2 regions of the Thermosinus carboxydivorans Nor1 genome follow, and region 2 is predicted to be linked to the other one. Evidence: a T-box and tRNA genes for the amino acid it is inferred to sense, from the RefSeq annotation. Region 2 holds a T-box; the other holds one or more tRNA genes.
What was found. A T-box is a leader RNA that pairs with one kind of tRNA and senses whether it is charged. The one in region 2 lies ahead of thrS (threonine--tRNA ligase), so its partner is inferred to be a tRNA-Thr.
Positions count from the first base shown of each region.

Region 1: it encodes a tRNA-Thr, which carries the amino acid that the T-box ahead of thrS (threonine--tRNA ligase) is inferred to sense. The anticodon was not compared.

Region 1 is NZ_AAWL01000011.1:82,997-90,444, reverse strand. It holds gene TCARDRAFT_RS09165 (IS1182 family transposase) at 1-757, opposite strand, end outside; gene TCARDRAFT_RS09160 (DJ-1/PfpI family protein) at 1,172-1,753, opposite strand; tRNA gene TCARDRAFT_RS09150 (tRNA-Thr) at 2,590-2,665, opposite strand; gene TCARDRAFT_RS09145 (HD-GYP domain-containing protein) at 2,764-4,008, opposite strand; gene citG (triphosphoribosyl-dephospho-CoA synthase CitG) at 4,069-5,460, opposite strand; gene TCARDRAFT_RS09135 (YitT family protein) at 5,949-6,806, shown strand; gene splB (spore photoproduct lyase) at 6,919-7,448, shown strand, end outside.
Region 2 is NZ_AAWL01000023.1:27,230-34,677, reverse strand. It holds partial or broken gene TCARDRAFT_RS12185 (class II fructose-bisphosphate aldolase) at 1-431, opposite strand, end outside; gene rplT (50S ribosomal protein L20) at 652-1,005, opposite strand; gene rpmI (50S ribosomal protein L35) at 1,047-1,244, opposite strand; gene infC (translation initiation factor IF-3) at 1,259-1,762, opposite strand; ribosomal protein L20 leader region at 1,802-1,922, opposite strand; partial or broken gene thrS (threonine--tRNA ligase) at 1,981-3,937, opposite strand; T-box leader at 3,977-4,193, opposite strand; gene ytxC (putative sporulation protein YtxC) at 4,247-5,125, opposite strand; gene TCARDRAFT_RS12150 (GRAM domain-containing protein) at 5,263-5,586, opposite strand; tRNA gene TCARDRAFT_RS12140 (tRNA-Val) at 6,255-6,331, opposite strand; gene TCARDRAFT_RS12135 (acyl-CoA dehydrogenase) at 6,380-7,448, opposite strand, start outside.

The sequences.
Region 1 (7,448 bases), on a different contig from region 2:
TCCGGCGATTGAGAGGGATAATGGCTTGTGCTTGGCGCTCATATGCGGCTTGATAAACATCTTTGGCATCATAGCCCATATCCATGCAGTAGTACTTTGGCTGGTGCTTGATTTCATCCATTAAAGGGATAGCCTGTGTGACATCGTTCCGATTGGCAGGAGTGACTTTGACCGCTATAGGTAATTCGCTTTTGGTGTCAACTGCCAGGTGTAGTTTATAGCCAAACCATACATGTTGATTACCATGGGTATCTAGCTTAGCACCCCAGGTAGCACTGTCGCCATTGCTATTTAGCTCCTTTTTAGGAACAGGTTTTTCATAAGAGTCGATGGCGCTGGCATCGATTGCAACAACTTCACCAGATATGACCTTGTCTTGAATGGCGGTATCTACCAAAGCAGAGAATAGCACTTGTAGGCTATCTGTCTCAGCTATCTTTTGAAAGAAACGACTAAATGTAGCTAATGATGGTACAGGCTGCTCTAGTGAAAAGCCGCATTCATAGCGAAAAACCAAGTCAGTTTTTAAGCGCTCGACCAGTAATGTGACGGTAGGAATGGAACATAACCTCATTGCAAGAAAGGCTTTTATTAATGCGGCTGAACTATATCCTTTAGGGCCGCGGATAGATTTTATTGGTAAAGTCTTTAACAAGGGGTGAAGATCAATACTTTCAAAAACCATCGCCAGACGAGTTTTGGGTTGATATTGCATAAGAGTATCGAAGGAAAATAAGGGTTTTTGCCGAATATACATAGTGACTTCAACCTCCATTTGCTGGATTTGGATTGTTTTGTCACTTGATAAATTCGGCAATTCTGGGGGTGAAGTCCTTTTTATTGCCTTCAGAACCCTTGATTTATCTGGGCTGCAAAATATGAAAAACTCTCAATTACCAGTGTACCTGCTCAAATTTCGAAACCTTTTTTCCCTTGCTTACCTTCCCATACAAGGCATCTTTTGGCATTACGCAATTACCAATTATTACAATTCCACGCCAAATTCCGTTGTTCCTTTTATTTTGCAATCATGCAAGTTTCTCCACAGCTTGGTAGCTTATACTCTCCGGAATCACACCCACCCATTGGGTATAACTGTTAAAACCTATTTATTAGCCTTGCTCCTGCAAATAAGTCAATTTTTAAAATAAGTCAATCCTGACCCCCGGAATTATAGTTTTTCTACGTCTACATCATATTCGATTTTAGCGGCGACTTCCTGGGCGAATTCCCTGCCGAACAGCAGTTTTAGGAGATAGAAACCCAGTTCGAGACCGGAACTGACGCCGGCTGCGGTGATCACACTGCCATCCTGGACGACTTTCGATTTTACCGGATGGATAGCCGGGTAACCGGCCAGTTCGGGGAGAGCGGCAAAATAGGTTGTTGCCCGTTTGCCGTCAAGTATTCCCGCTTCGGCCAATATGAAAGCGCCGGTGCATACCGAAGTGATATAGCGGGCAGTTTTCGCCTGCTGCAGGATAAAGTCTCTGATCGCGGGGTCATGCATGGCCTTCATCCGGCCTTTGCCGCCAGGAACCACGATGATATCCAGGGGAGGGCAGTTGGCAAAATCAATGTCAGGAATGACTTTCAAGCCGTTGAAAGCCTGAACGGGGTTTATAGTCTCCGCTACAGTCAGTACTTTTGTACTTTCAGAACGCAATTTGTTCGGGTAACTGAGAACCTCGAAAGGGCCTACAAAATCAAGCTCTTCCACCTGTGGGAAAATCAGTATGCCGATAGTGACCATTATATATACCTCCAGAGCTTTTTTATATCCATTCGTCGATTGGTATTTACTTCCTTGTTTGGCAGAACAGTCAAACCACCGACATAAAGAAAATATATTTTTATCGCAATCTGATAACGGGAGATGACCAGGTTAAGCCGCTATTCTTTTGATACGGTGTGAGCGCAGCAACACGGCATAGTTTCACCAGCAATCTATGGATAAAACGCGAGTTCCGGGAAAAGCGCGAGCGGAGAAGTTGCAAGCAGAAGTTCTGGAAAAAACACGAAACCAGGTTGAGGAGGATCGTCAATATTATCAATATTAGGATTATCGCCACAAAAAGGACATACGCCATGAAAGCAGTAATAATCAAATTCGCAACCGCACCACAGGCATACCTTATATAATCTAAAGAAAGAAACTTCATATAATTTTAAGATCGAAGTATAGGTTTTGACACATTTTTTAGTGGACTTCGGCAAAGGCCAATTGGGTATACCAAAATAGTGGTCCACAAGGATGCCTCCCATGTTGCTTCTTAATTCTATTATATGTAAAACACTAGCTGTCTGCCATAAACTAAAAAAGCGCCCCAGCCCGTAGGACAGAGCAGCCAAGCTTATTTATTAATTACACCCAAGACCGCAGCTACAATCCAAGCTCTGACAGGACATGCCTCGCCTAAAGTTTTGACCGAAAACTACATGCATAGCGTATCTATTTCACAGATAAAAGCTATGAAGCAAAGACAACAAAAACTGTACAGCATTATTGACGCAAAATAGTCATTGACGCAAACTTTGACGCAAAAACAAAAATTATGGGCTGGCAAATCTGCCAGCCCTTGTTTTTACTGGAGCCGATAACAGGATTCGAACCTGCGACCCGCGCATTACGAATGCGCTGCTCTACCAGCTGAGCTATATCGGCATTTTTCACGTTATATATTTTAACGTCGAAAGCGGAAAAAGTCAACACTTCTGGTCCAAGCAATATTTGCTTCTTTTGCCAGGACGCGGTCTTTTACTTCATGGCTTATAGGCGCTGGACATACTTTGGATAAGATCGTACAATTGCCTTCCGTTATCGAAAAGTTCAGCTGTGATTTTCGCATCCAGTTTGCGGCTATTGACCATACCGCGCATAATACTCTCTACTTTTTGATATGGCAAGGGCTCGCGGTAAGGACGGATTTCGCTCAGGGCAGTAAACACATCGGCCACCGCCATAATGCGGGATCCGAGGCCCAGTTTTTTCCCATCAATGCGGAAAGGATACCCCGTCCCGTCCAGCGTCTCGTGATGATAGGCCGCCCATTCGGCGATGGTAGCGAAGCCGTCGATTTGCTCTAAAATCCGGTAGGTATAATAGGTATGCTGCTTGATGATGGCAAATTCCAGCTCTGACAGTTTGCCCCGCTTCTCCAGAATGGCGTTGGGGATGGCCAGCTTCCCAAGGTCGTGAAACAAGCCGGCGATGCGCATAGCTTTTACTTCGTCGGCGCTGTAGCCTTTGAGCTCGGCCAGAAAAGAGGCCACAAGGGCCACACAGCGGGAGTGAGCGCCCGTGAAGCGGCTGGTACGGTCAATGATGGTGGCAAAAACCTCGGCCACATTAATTACGTCGTCGATGGTGAACCGCATGCGGCCATAGTCGTCAATATCCCGGAAGAAGTTTTGGTAATGATTCCGATTAACCAGGTCAAACCAAAAGCTTTCTTTCGAGCTAAAATCGTGAAAAGCACGCACCAATTCGGGATCAAAACAGCTGCCGCTCTGGCTGCTGATAGCGGCCAAAACAGCGGGACGCTGGTTTAGGATAAAATCGTCCTCGTGCAAGAGGACTTCTACCCGGTCGGCAAGATTAATAATTCGGGAAATAAGCGGAATGTCCTCACCGGCTAACCCGGAAGGGCTCGACCCGTCCCAGTAATCATGGTGGCGGCGAATCGGCTCAGCCACCATACCCAGCTGAACCGAGTCTTTCAATAGTTCATAACCGGCTTCGGCGTGGGCATAGATGTTACCGCCGGCACCGGTCAGCATTGAAGGCAGGCGAAGCCTTTCCTCCCAACTGGACGCAGCGCCCAAGTCATGGAGCAGCGTCGCGTAAACTAAAATTAACCGCTGCATTCCGTCAAGGCCGATATGCTCAGCCAAACAATTGGCAATATATGCCGTCCGCCAGTGGTGACGGGATAAGCCGCCGGCAGACAGTTCCAGCGCCAGCGACAGGGCCCGGATAAGATTAACAGGATGAATGTTAAACTGCATTGGCCCCCTCCTCGCCAAACAAGTTGTTCTTCCATTACAACCACTTTATGCTAAAACCAATCATTCGTCAAGAGATCGCCCAACCTCTTCCAGGCGGTGGAGGAACCAGGTAACGGCTAGCAGATCGGCAGCGCCGCCAGGGCTAACGTTATGGGCAATAAATTCCTCGTCAAGCGCCGCGACCCGCGCCCGGCCATCAGCCGCGTACATGCCGCCGGCGGCCAGAAAGGCCGTCACCCGCGGCCGCAGCCACTGCCGCAAGATATCGGGGTTATGCCGGTTCATCACTGTTGTATCCTCAACATGGGCCATAAGCACCATCAAGGTTTCAACCAGCGCATCGTTAACGCTTAGCCCCGCCGCCAGCGCCTGCCTTAGCGCAGGAAGCCCGTAATCGCGCACGGCCGGCAAGCCCCGCTCCATTTCGCCGCGAATGCCGGTAATGCCATAGTCACGATACAGCCGTTCACCGGCCGTTAGCTTCGCCGCCGGCTTGGCCGCCACACTCCCTAGTTCCCGCGCGACAATGCCGTCCACCATTTCGGCCGCCGCTGCCAGGACGGCAGCGGGCGCTACCGGCTGCCGTCGCTGAACTAGCCAGCCGGCAGCGGCAACAACAATCCCCAGGGAAAACAGTAGGCCTTTTTGCGTATTAACGCCGCGCGTGGCCGTCAGCATCGATTGTTCACCTTCCCGACCAATGCGCCGCAGTACAGGTAGTAGCTCCGGTAAAGATCCGCCATGGCGCAGGCCCGCTTCGGCGCAGCGAGCCATCGTCAAGCTAAGCGCGGCCGTACTGGCCATAAAGGTGAAAAAATCCATATCCCGGTGCGCGCCGGCGTTGTTTCTGTCTACCAGACCCGGCGCCGGCGTGCAGGCCACTTCATACAACATCGCCTCTACGGCCAGCGCCCCGATCTTTTCAGCCCGGGGACTGACCGCCCGTGTCTCGTAGGCGACAAACCGGATTAACAGCTCGTCCACCGCCGCCGCCAGTTCCGCCGGCGAATGGCGCCGCTCGCGCATGCATAGCACCGCCGGACGGCTGCAGACAAAACATTGGCGCGCCTTTCCCGCATCCTGACGGGACACGAGCTGTCCGGCGGCGGTAAATACATCGAGATCCAGCAGGCGGCCAAACGGTTCCTCTTCTTCGATCGCTATGCAGACATCCTTAATGGCGTGAGCGTCACCGCGCAGGGCAATCAGTGCCTCCGGCCCGGTGACCAAGTTAAGCCGGCTGACCGCCAGCACATCGCACCGCCGCCGGACAGCGGCGACCGCGTAGTCGCACAGGCGGCGCACTTCCGGCCGGTCCTTGACCGGACCGGGAATATTGACCGTAATACTGATTATAGGCGTGCCGTACTCTGCGCGCAGCGCTTCCTGGCGAGAGCGGCGCTGCTCTTTGGCGGTGAGAATATCTGATAAAACAAGCTGGTCTGCCAACATGCTACCCCCATAAAGGATGCAAAAACCGCTGCATCAAAATATTTGTTGGTTTTGCCGCCAACAGTATAACAAAGAATTGGAAGGGACACAACGTCATTCGTTAGACAAATATACCTGGTTGGAAACATATGCAATCATAATAATTAAAGAAAGAAGGAAACGGCCGGGACTTTCTCAAAATACGAAAAGAGAGTCATCACAGAACAACGCGCAAAGATAATCATGCCTTCAAAGCCAGCACCACAAAGGGAGGGCACAGAGGCGCGATATTCATCGCGCGAAGAATTGAATAAAAAATTTTCTCCGCGTCCTCTGCGGTTCTATAAAATATCACCTCCCGCGACAACTGTCGCGCGCGTAACCCTTCGCGTTCTTCGCGGCCTTCGCGGTTTTACGCTTTCCAGGGTAGACCCCCCATGTCGTTAGCACGATACCAACAAAGAATGAAAACAGGTGTAGAGTTTTTGGAGTAGACTGGAGGAAAAACAATGTCTAAGCGCAGCACGGCAAAGAGGACAATAACAAAGTATGTATTATTATTTATCGGCGCCATTATTGCCGCTATTGGTCTGGAAATCTTTTTGATCCCCAACCAAATAATTGACGGTGGCATTATTGGCATCTCGATAATGGCCAGCCACTTGACGCAAATGCCGCTGAGTTTGTTTATCATTCTTTTTAATTTACCGTTTTTATATATCGGATACATACAGATTGGCAGGACGTTTGCATTTTCAACAATGTTTGCCATTTGCTCGCTGTCCTTTTGGGTAACAGTGTTACGACCCATCCCAGGATTAACGCAAGACTTGTTTCTCGCCTCCGTATTCGGCGGCATCATCCTGGGCATTGGCGTGGGACTAATCATCCGCTATGGCGGTTCGCTCGACGGTACGGAAATCATCGCCATTATTTTAGACAAGCGCACCGGCTTTTCTGTTGGCGAGATTATCATGTTTTTTAATGTGTTTATTTTGGGCAGCGCCGGACTGGTGTTTTCCTGGGATCGGGCAATGTATTCAATGGTAGCTTACTTTGTGGCGTTTAAGCTGATTGATATCACTATCGAGGGTCTCGATGAATCGAAAGGCGTTATTATTGTCTCGGATAAAGCGCAAGAAATAGCGGAAGTATTAATGACCCGGCTGGGTCGGGGTGTGACCTTTCTCCACGGCCGGGGCGCTTATTCCGGCGAAGCCAAAAATGTGCTGTACTCGGTAATAACCAGGCTGGAAATATCAAAGTTAAAATCAATCATCGATGAAATCGACGAAGATGCTTTCGTCACCATTCATGAGGTCCACGAAGTGATGGGCGGGCGATTTAAAAAGAAGGCCATCCATTAAGCATCTTAACGCGGCTCCTTCTATTCGCGGCAAGGTAGTATGAGCGGAGCGCAAGATTTACCGCAGCCAGCGCATACTATGAAAAACCATTGTGCTGAAAGGAGACTGCCTCTTGGAGCCTTTCCTCCCCAAGCGAGTTTTTTTTGAACCTAAGGCGCTCGACTATAGTCTGGGACGCCGGTTATATGACTTTTTCCGGCAAAAAGACATTGAGGTGCGTATGACGGCGTCGCATAACCGCGTAACGGGCATCCCCGGCAAGACGGCCAGCGAGGGCTACCGAGAGGCCAAGGAAACGTTGGTTGTCGGCGTCAGGAAAAACGGCAGCTTCGCCACCTGCAAGCCTTCGGCCCACTATCAGCTCCCCCTGGCGACCAGTTGCCCCGGCATGTGCGAATATTGTTATCTTGCCACGACGCTGGGCAAAAAGCCGTACTTGCGCGTTTACGTCAATATCGAGGAAATCCTCGATCAGGCGCAGGCGTATATTAACGAACGGGCGCCGGAAATTACCGTTTTTGAGGGGTCAGCCACCTCCGACCCTATCCCGACGGAATACCTTACCGGAGCCCTTAAGCGGACGATTGAGTTTTTCGGCCGGCAGGAGTTAGGGCGGTTTCGTTTTGTTACCAAATACAGCCA
Region 2 (7,448 bases):
AAACTATCATAATAGCCAACATAGCCCAATTCACCCTCGACAGAAATACCAAGGGAATGGGCTATGCGACTGATTTCTTTCGTCCGTTTTAAGTTTTCACTAAAAGACAAAGATGAGCCGTCAAACATTACCGAGGTAAATCCCCAACGAATGGCCTTCATAATACCTTCATAAGTATGCCCATGATCAAGATGTAATGCAACCGGGACAGTGGCTTTCTGGGCAGCACGCACCATTGCGGCGCCAAGAGTGTCGACGTCAACGAATTTAAACAGCCGCTCCGGAATACCGAGCACCAATGGTGTTTTTAGTTCTTCCGCAACTTCGACTACTGCGCCCAACGTTTCAAAGTTGAAGACATTGAACCCGCCCACTGCGTACTTACGCTTCTGTGCATCTTGAAGTAGTTCACGCATCGTTACTAAGGCCAAGGTTGAACTCCTCCTTATTGGATTATTTTAGTGGTACTCCAGCTAATATATTTTATTCGCGAGCCACCACAAAAAACCTGCCGAATTATCTTAAAAATTATAATTTAACCGCAATTCAAAACGAGCCGTTCATTAACTTAGACAAAATTGTTTCCAGTTTTTCCGCGATTATGCAAATAAAAACGACTCTTGAAAACAAAATTCAAGAGTCGTCTATTTATTAAAGTTGGGCCTTTGCTGTTTCAACAAGTTTACTGAAAGCAGCCATATCATTTACTGCCAAATCGGCAAGCATTTTACGATTAACTTCCACGCCTGCTTTTTTCAAGCCGTTAATAAGCTGGCTGTAAGATAAGCCATTGATACGAGCCGCCGCGTTAATTCGAGTAATCCAGAGTTTACGGAATTCGCCTTTCTTGGCCCGACGGTCACGACGCGCATAGTACAGAGCTTTCATTACTAGCTCGTTAGCTTTCTTAAACTGTTTGCTTCTGGCGCCACGATAACCTTTTGCCAGTTTTAAGATTTTTTTGTGACGTCTATGTGCAGTTACTCCTTTTTTTACTCTTGGCATGTGTATAACCTCCTAGCAATTATCGTTGTAGTCTATATTCATTACGCATAAGGCAGCATGCGCGCTACACGTTCATAGTCCGCTTTGCTTACCAGGGCGGCCTTGCGTAGATTACGTTTACGCGCCGGAGATTTTTTCTCAAGAATATGGCTCTTGAAAGCTTTCGCGCGTTTAAATTCACCAGAGCCAGTAACTTTAAAACGTTTTGCAGCACTTTTGCGAGTTTTAATTTTCGGCATGATTGGTCCTCCCTTTAATTATGTGTCTTGGGTGCAAGAATCATAATCATATTTTTCCCTTCCAGCTTAGGCTCGCGTTCCACGGCAGCAATGTTTTTCAGTTCATTAGCCATCTTCGTCAGAACTTGCTTGCCCAGTTCAGGATGAGATAGTTCGCGTCCCCGGAACATGATCGTAACTTTTACCTTATCACCGTCTTCCAGGAAACGCTGCGCATGTTTTATTTTAACATTGAAGTCATGTTCCTCAATGTTAGGCCGAATTTTTACTTCTTTTACGGTTATGATTTTCTGTTTCTTCTTGGCTTCTTTGTCCCGCTTTTGCTGCTCATACTTGAACTTGCCAAAGTCCATAATACGGCAAACCGGCGGTTTAGCCTGGGGCGCCACTTCCACCAAGTCAAGCTGCTGCTCACCTGCCAGTCGTAGCGCATCCCTTAGCGGCATGATTCCCAATTGTTCTCCGGTGCTGCTAATAACCCGGACTTCACGCGCCCGGATTTCTTCGTTAATCCTCATGGTGGTATCTTTGCTAATTGCCACTCACCTCCTACGATACTGCCAAACAAAAAACGGATGGCATAAACCACCCGCAATAAAGCGTAAACAAGGGTTTACAGAACCTTACGAACTGCTAATGCGTTGTAAGGTGAGAAGCGGATGGCTTCTACTTGTCAAGCTTATTCAACTTTACTCTGATATGTTAGCATCCATTGCCATAAAAGTCAAGACAACAATCAATTATTTATTTTACCTTGTATTTCCGCCAAAATAGCGGCAACAAAATCGTCTACGGCTTGCGCGCCAATGTCGCCTTGGCCGCGCTTTCTTACCGCAACCGTCCGGGTTTCGGTCTCTTTATCGCCTACGATCAACATATAGGGCACTTTCTCCAGTTGGCCTTCACGGATTTTATAACCAATTTTTTCGTTGCGGCTGTCTACTTCTACCCGGATATCTTTGCTACGCATAAGAGTTGCAACTTCCTGAGCATAAGCGACATGCCGGTCGGTTATCGGCAGGATTTTAACTTGAACAGGCGCAAGCCATGTCGGAAAAGCGCCGGCATAATGCTCGATGAGAATACCAATGAACCGCTCCAAACTACCATAAGCAACGCGGTGGATCATAACAGGACGGTGTTTCTGACCATCTTCACCGACATAAGTTAGATCAAACTTTTCCGGCATAAGCATGTCTAACTGAATGGTGCCGCACTGCCAGGTCCGGCCGATGGAGTCGCGGAGGTGAAAGTCAATTTTGGGACCGTAAAATGCGCCATCCCCTTCGTTAATTTTGTATGGCATGCCACGTTCTTCCAAGGCCTCCCGGAGAGCGTTGGTGGCAACTTCCCAAATTTCGTCCGAGCCCATGGCTTTTTCCGGTTTGGTGCTGAGTTCAGCATGATAAGTTAAGCCAAAAGTGCTGTAGACTTCGTTAAACAAGTCAATAACGCCCTGAATTTCGTCTTTGATCTGCGATGGCAGCATGAAAATATGGGCATCGTCCTGGGTAAAACTGCGTACACGCATCAAACCGTGCAAAGCGCCGGACAGCTCATGACGATGAACCAGACCAAGTTCGCAGGTGCGCAGCGGAAGGTCACGATAGCTATGGTGTTGAGTACGGTAGACGAGAATACCGCCAGGGCAGTTCATCGGTTTGACCGCATAACCTTCGCCATCAATAGTAGTGAAATACATATTTTCCCGATAATGGTCCCAATGGCCCGATTGCTGCCATAAACGCTGGTGGAGAATAATTGGCGTCTTAATTTCCTGATAACCATACTTTACATGTAGTTTCCGCCAAAAATTTTCGAGCTCATTGCGAATAACCATCCCTTTGGGATGGAAAAAAGGAAAACCAGGTCCTTCATCTTGGATACTGAACAAGTCCAGCTCGCGACCCAATTTACGATGATCCCGTTTAGCGGCTTCTTCCAGCATACGGAGGTAAGCATCTAGGTCAGCCTTTTTCTCAAAAGCCGTACCGTAGATACGCTGGAGCATTTTCCTCTTTTCATCTCCCCGCCAGTAGGCGCCGGCAAGACTCTGCAGCTTTATCGCCTTTACCCGCCCCGTTGACGGCACATGCGGCCCTGCACAAAGATCAATAAACTCACCCTGTCGGTAGAGGCTAATCGTGACATCCTCCGGCAGGTCACGAATGAGTTCCACCTTATAAACTTCACCTTGTTCCGTAAAAAGCCGAAGCGCTTCCTCACGGCTAACTTCCATTCTCTCAACAGGCATATCTTCCTTCACAATCTTTTCCATTTACATCCTGAATTTTTTCCAAGTCATCCGGTGTGAAGGTATGAGTTGTATCAAAATCATAGTAAAAACCGGTGGCAATTGCCGGACCAATGCCGAGCTTTACATCCCCGTAAAGGCGTTTAACAGCTTGAGCAAGAATATGCGAAGCACTATGCCGCAAGGCGCCCTTGCCTTCTTCATCCTCAAAGGTTAAAAACTCTACCTTACCTCCTTTATTCAGGCGGTAGGCCAAGTCGACGACCTGACCGTCAAGTTTGGCAACAAGCGCACTTTTAGCCAAACCGCGACTAATACTCTCAGCCAGTTGCATTAAGGTCGTGCCTGGTTCGACTTCCCTAATTGCCCCGTCTTTCAGAATAATTTGAAGCTTACTCACATGTATCCTCCTCACAGCATTTTTAATAAAACTATCCATTGCTATTTAGCGTCAAAAATAATAAAACTCCCGTCCACTCCAAGGGACGAGAGCTAGCCCGCGGTTCCACCCTGATTGGCCTGTTTAAGCCCACTTCGTTAAAATAACGGGACGCGCCCGGCTTGGCTTACTATATGTTCAGCCAAGCAGTTTGGAGGGGGTAACAGCAACGGCCCGTAAAGGCGCTCACAGCCTACGACGCCTTTTCTCTGAAACGGGTGAAATATTACTGCCATATCCTCCGCATTACTATTGGCACTATTTTATTTTAGAAACATTATACATAGTTTCAGCAGGCAAGTCAACGGTCTATAGACATAAGTTGCAACCGGGGCAGATAGCAACCCGGCCTAAAAATATATTTTTAATTGTATCCACCAAGTCAGGCGACTTGGCGGCATCCAAATTATGGAGCATGATGTTGAACGGAGCAATGGTAATCAGAGCCGTAATCAAGAGGTCCTCGTAATTGATTTCTTCCGAATTCCGGGCAATAAAGTTCTCCAGATACTGGCTGTGGATTGGTTGTCCCTGAGTATCGAGAAGTTTAAACGTGTCATTGGCTTTGATAACCACATGGACCTCTTCAATCTGCGGCCGTTGCACATCGACAAAGTAACGCAGTATACGGATAAATTCTTTATATTCGACGTCCATCGTGTATTCGTCAACAGCTTTATCGACGATCTGAGCTAACTGGTCACGGTAATCCTTAAGCCGGAAGGTGATAAAGCCATCCAAAACCAGTTCATGGTGGTCATCTAAATACTCTAAAATTCGGTTTAATATTTTGGAACGCCGCGCAGGAAGGCTAAAATCTTCAAGCAGGGCCCCACCATTATTCAGGATGTTTAAAGAGTTTTCCAAAACAATGTTACGTTCTTCTACACTAAGATACGAATAATTGCGGTCGATAATTTTACGAATAATATTTATTTCCTCGCGCTGCAAAATCTGATCGGTTAAAAGTTTGGCCACGAAATGTTTTAGCAAATTTTTTATACGTTCATAATTGCGAAAGGATAATTCGCCTTCAATAATATTACAGCCAAGAAAGGTATATCGCCCCTTGCTTAATTCATCAATAGCGATACGAACCCCCTCCTGGACCAAACTGCCGCAGTCTTGTTGCAGTCTTGCCCGGATTTCTTCGATAGTACCCGTCAAGCCAACAGACAGTAGCTTCACATCCCCACTTCCTTCCACACTATAGTATATGTGCGCCCTTTCAAGACCATACGAAAAGTCGCAAAAATCCATAGAAAGGAAAGGAAGGAAGATGTATCGCGTATTCAACCATAAAAAAACACCCTGCCGGGTGCTATTTACAGGCTATTTATCCTCTTTTGGATTGCATCAATCCATTCATCCCGCTTATTGACAATGAACTTCAAACGGCGGTCTTTAATAGTTGTAATAGCAAAAGCATTGGGGATAAAAAAGAAGGTCTTTTCGGGCTTAATCGTCTCGATGTGAGCAAGAGGAATTTCCTCAAAATATTTCTGGGTAATATTCAGCAAATACCCGACAAAGACGATACGGTCGGTAGTGAGATAGAGAGCCCCGTGCAGATTGTTGCCGTCATAGGACATATTCGCCAAGTCTTTCTTAAGAATTCTTTCGTTTTCTTCTAAAGGAAAACTGTACATTATAACTGTCCTCCAGCTGCTTTGTTTGGCAGTATAAATTCGTCGTAAAACATCAGTTTTCCTCTACTTTTGTTCAGCAATACCGAAACAAAGCTAGGTTTCAACACAAAGCAGTCTGGAAAGCCGCATTAGCAACGGCCCTTTTATAGACTATCGCCAGTTGTCGTCACGAATAAAAAGGCATTCAATCCCTGCTTCTCATCATAGATGACTTGAATAACCCGTCTTCGCTGATCTATTGGCCAGAACAGATGCTCACGCATGAGGCCTTCGTCTGCAACATTCTGACTAACTGCCCGGTCTGTTGCCTGATTATGCCTGCAGTCTCCACAATCGGGCACTAAACATTGGTGAACAAACCGACACATACCCCCTACCTCCAATAAGTTATATCATAAATTCAAAGCAAACAAAATAAGCATAGCATTATTATTGTTTTAGTATATCCTATTATAAATTATGCGATAATAATTAAAAAATTCCTGCTTTTTTTGAAAAATATTGAAATATGAAAGTCACTCGAAACTAGCATATACTATTTTATCCGCCATAAACATCATGACAAATGCCCATTACCCGTCTATTCAGCCAGCATATCAATTGGGTAAATAATAAACAACAAAAATAAAAAAGCCTACGAAGCAAGAACCTCGTAGGCCTCATCTCACTGGTGGGGTTAAACGGACTCGAACCGCTGGCCTCTTCGATGTCAACGAAGCGCTCTAACCAACTGAGCTATAACCCCTTACGCACAATTAATTATATTACGGTAAACCCTGAATGTCAACACCTTTTAATATAAAATGTTATTAGCTATAACCAGCCGCTGAATTTGGTTAGTCCCTTCATAAATTTGCATAATCTTGGCGTCACGCATATATTTCTCAGCAGGATAATCTTTCGTATAGCCGTAGCCACCCAGTACCTGAACGACATCGGTTGTTACCTTCATGGCCGTATCGGCGGCGAAGCATTTTGCCATGGCCGCTTCTTTGGCATAAGGAAGACCTTGGTCTTTCATCCAACAGGCTTTGTAGACGAGCAAACGGGCAGCTTCAATTTGCATCGCCATATCGGCAATCATTGCCTGGACTAACTGGAAAGAAGCAATAGGTTTGCCAAATTGTTCCCGCTCGCGGGAATACTTAACTGCGAGCTCAAAAGCGGCTTGGGCAAGCCCTACCGAAACTGCGCCGACAAAAGGCCGAGCAGCATCAAGCGTCTTCATCGCAATCTTGAACCCTTCACCTTCGCGGCCGATACGGTTGGCCGCGGGAATACGCACATTATCGAGAATCAGTTCACAGGTGTTAGACGCCCGGATCCCCATTTTGTCCTCATCTTTGCCCACGGAAAAACCCGGTGTGTCCCGTTCTACAATAAAAGCGGTCAAACCACGAATACCAGCTGACTTGCGGGCATTGGCAAAGACTACGTATATATCAGCAATACCACCATTGGTGATAAAGCATTTTGTCCCATTCAGCACATAATAGTCTCCATCCTTAACAGCCGAGGTAGCGACCGCCCCCGCATCCGAACCGGCGCCCGGCTCAGTCAGGGCAAAGGCCGCCATTTTACCGCTGTTAATAACGGAAAAAAACTTTTGTTTTTGTTCGTCAGTACCTGAAGTCAAAACTGGATAAGAAGCCAGCGCATTGGCAGCGACCGTTGTTGCTACTCCGGCACATCCTTTGCCTAGTTCTTCGTAGATGAGAGCAATTGATACGGCATCTAAACCGGGACCATCATACTCTTCAGGCACCGTAAGATTCAGCATCCCCGCCTCATCCAGCTTTTTCAGCAGTTCCGGCCTGATTTCCCCAGTCTTATCCATTTCCAAGGCATAGGGCGTAATTTCT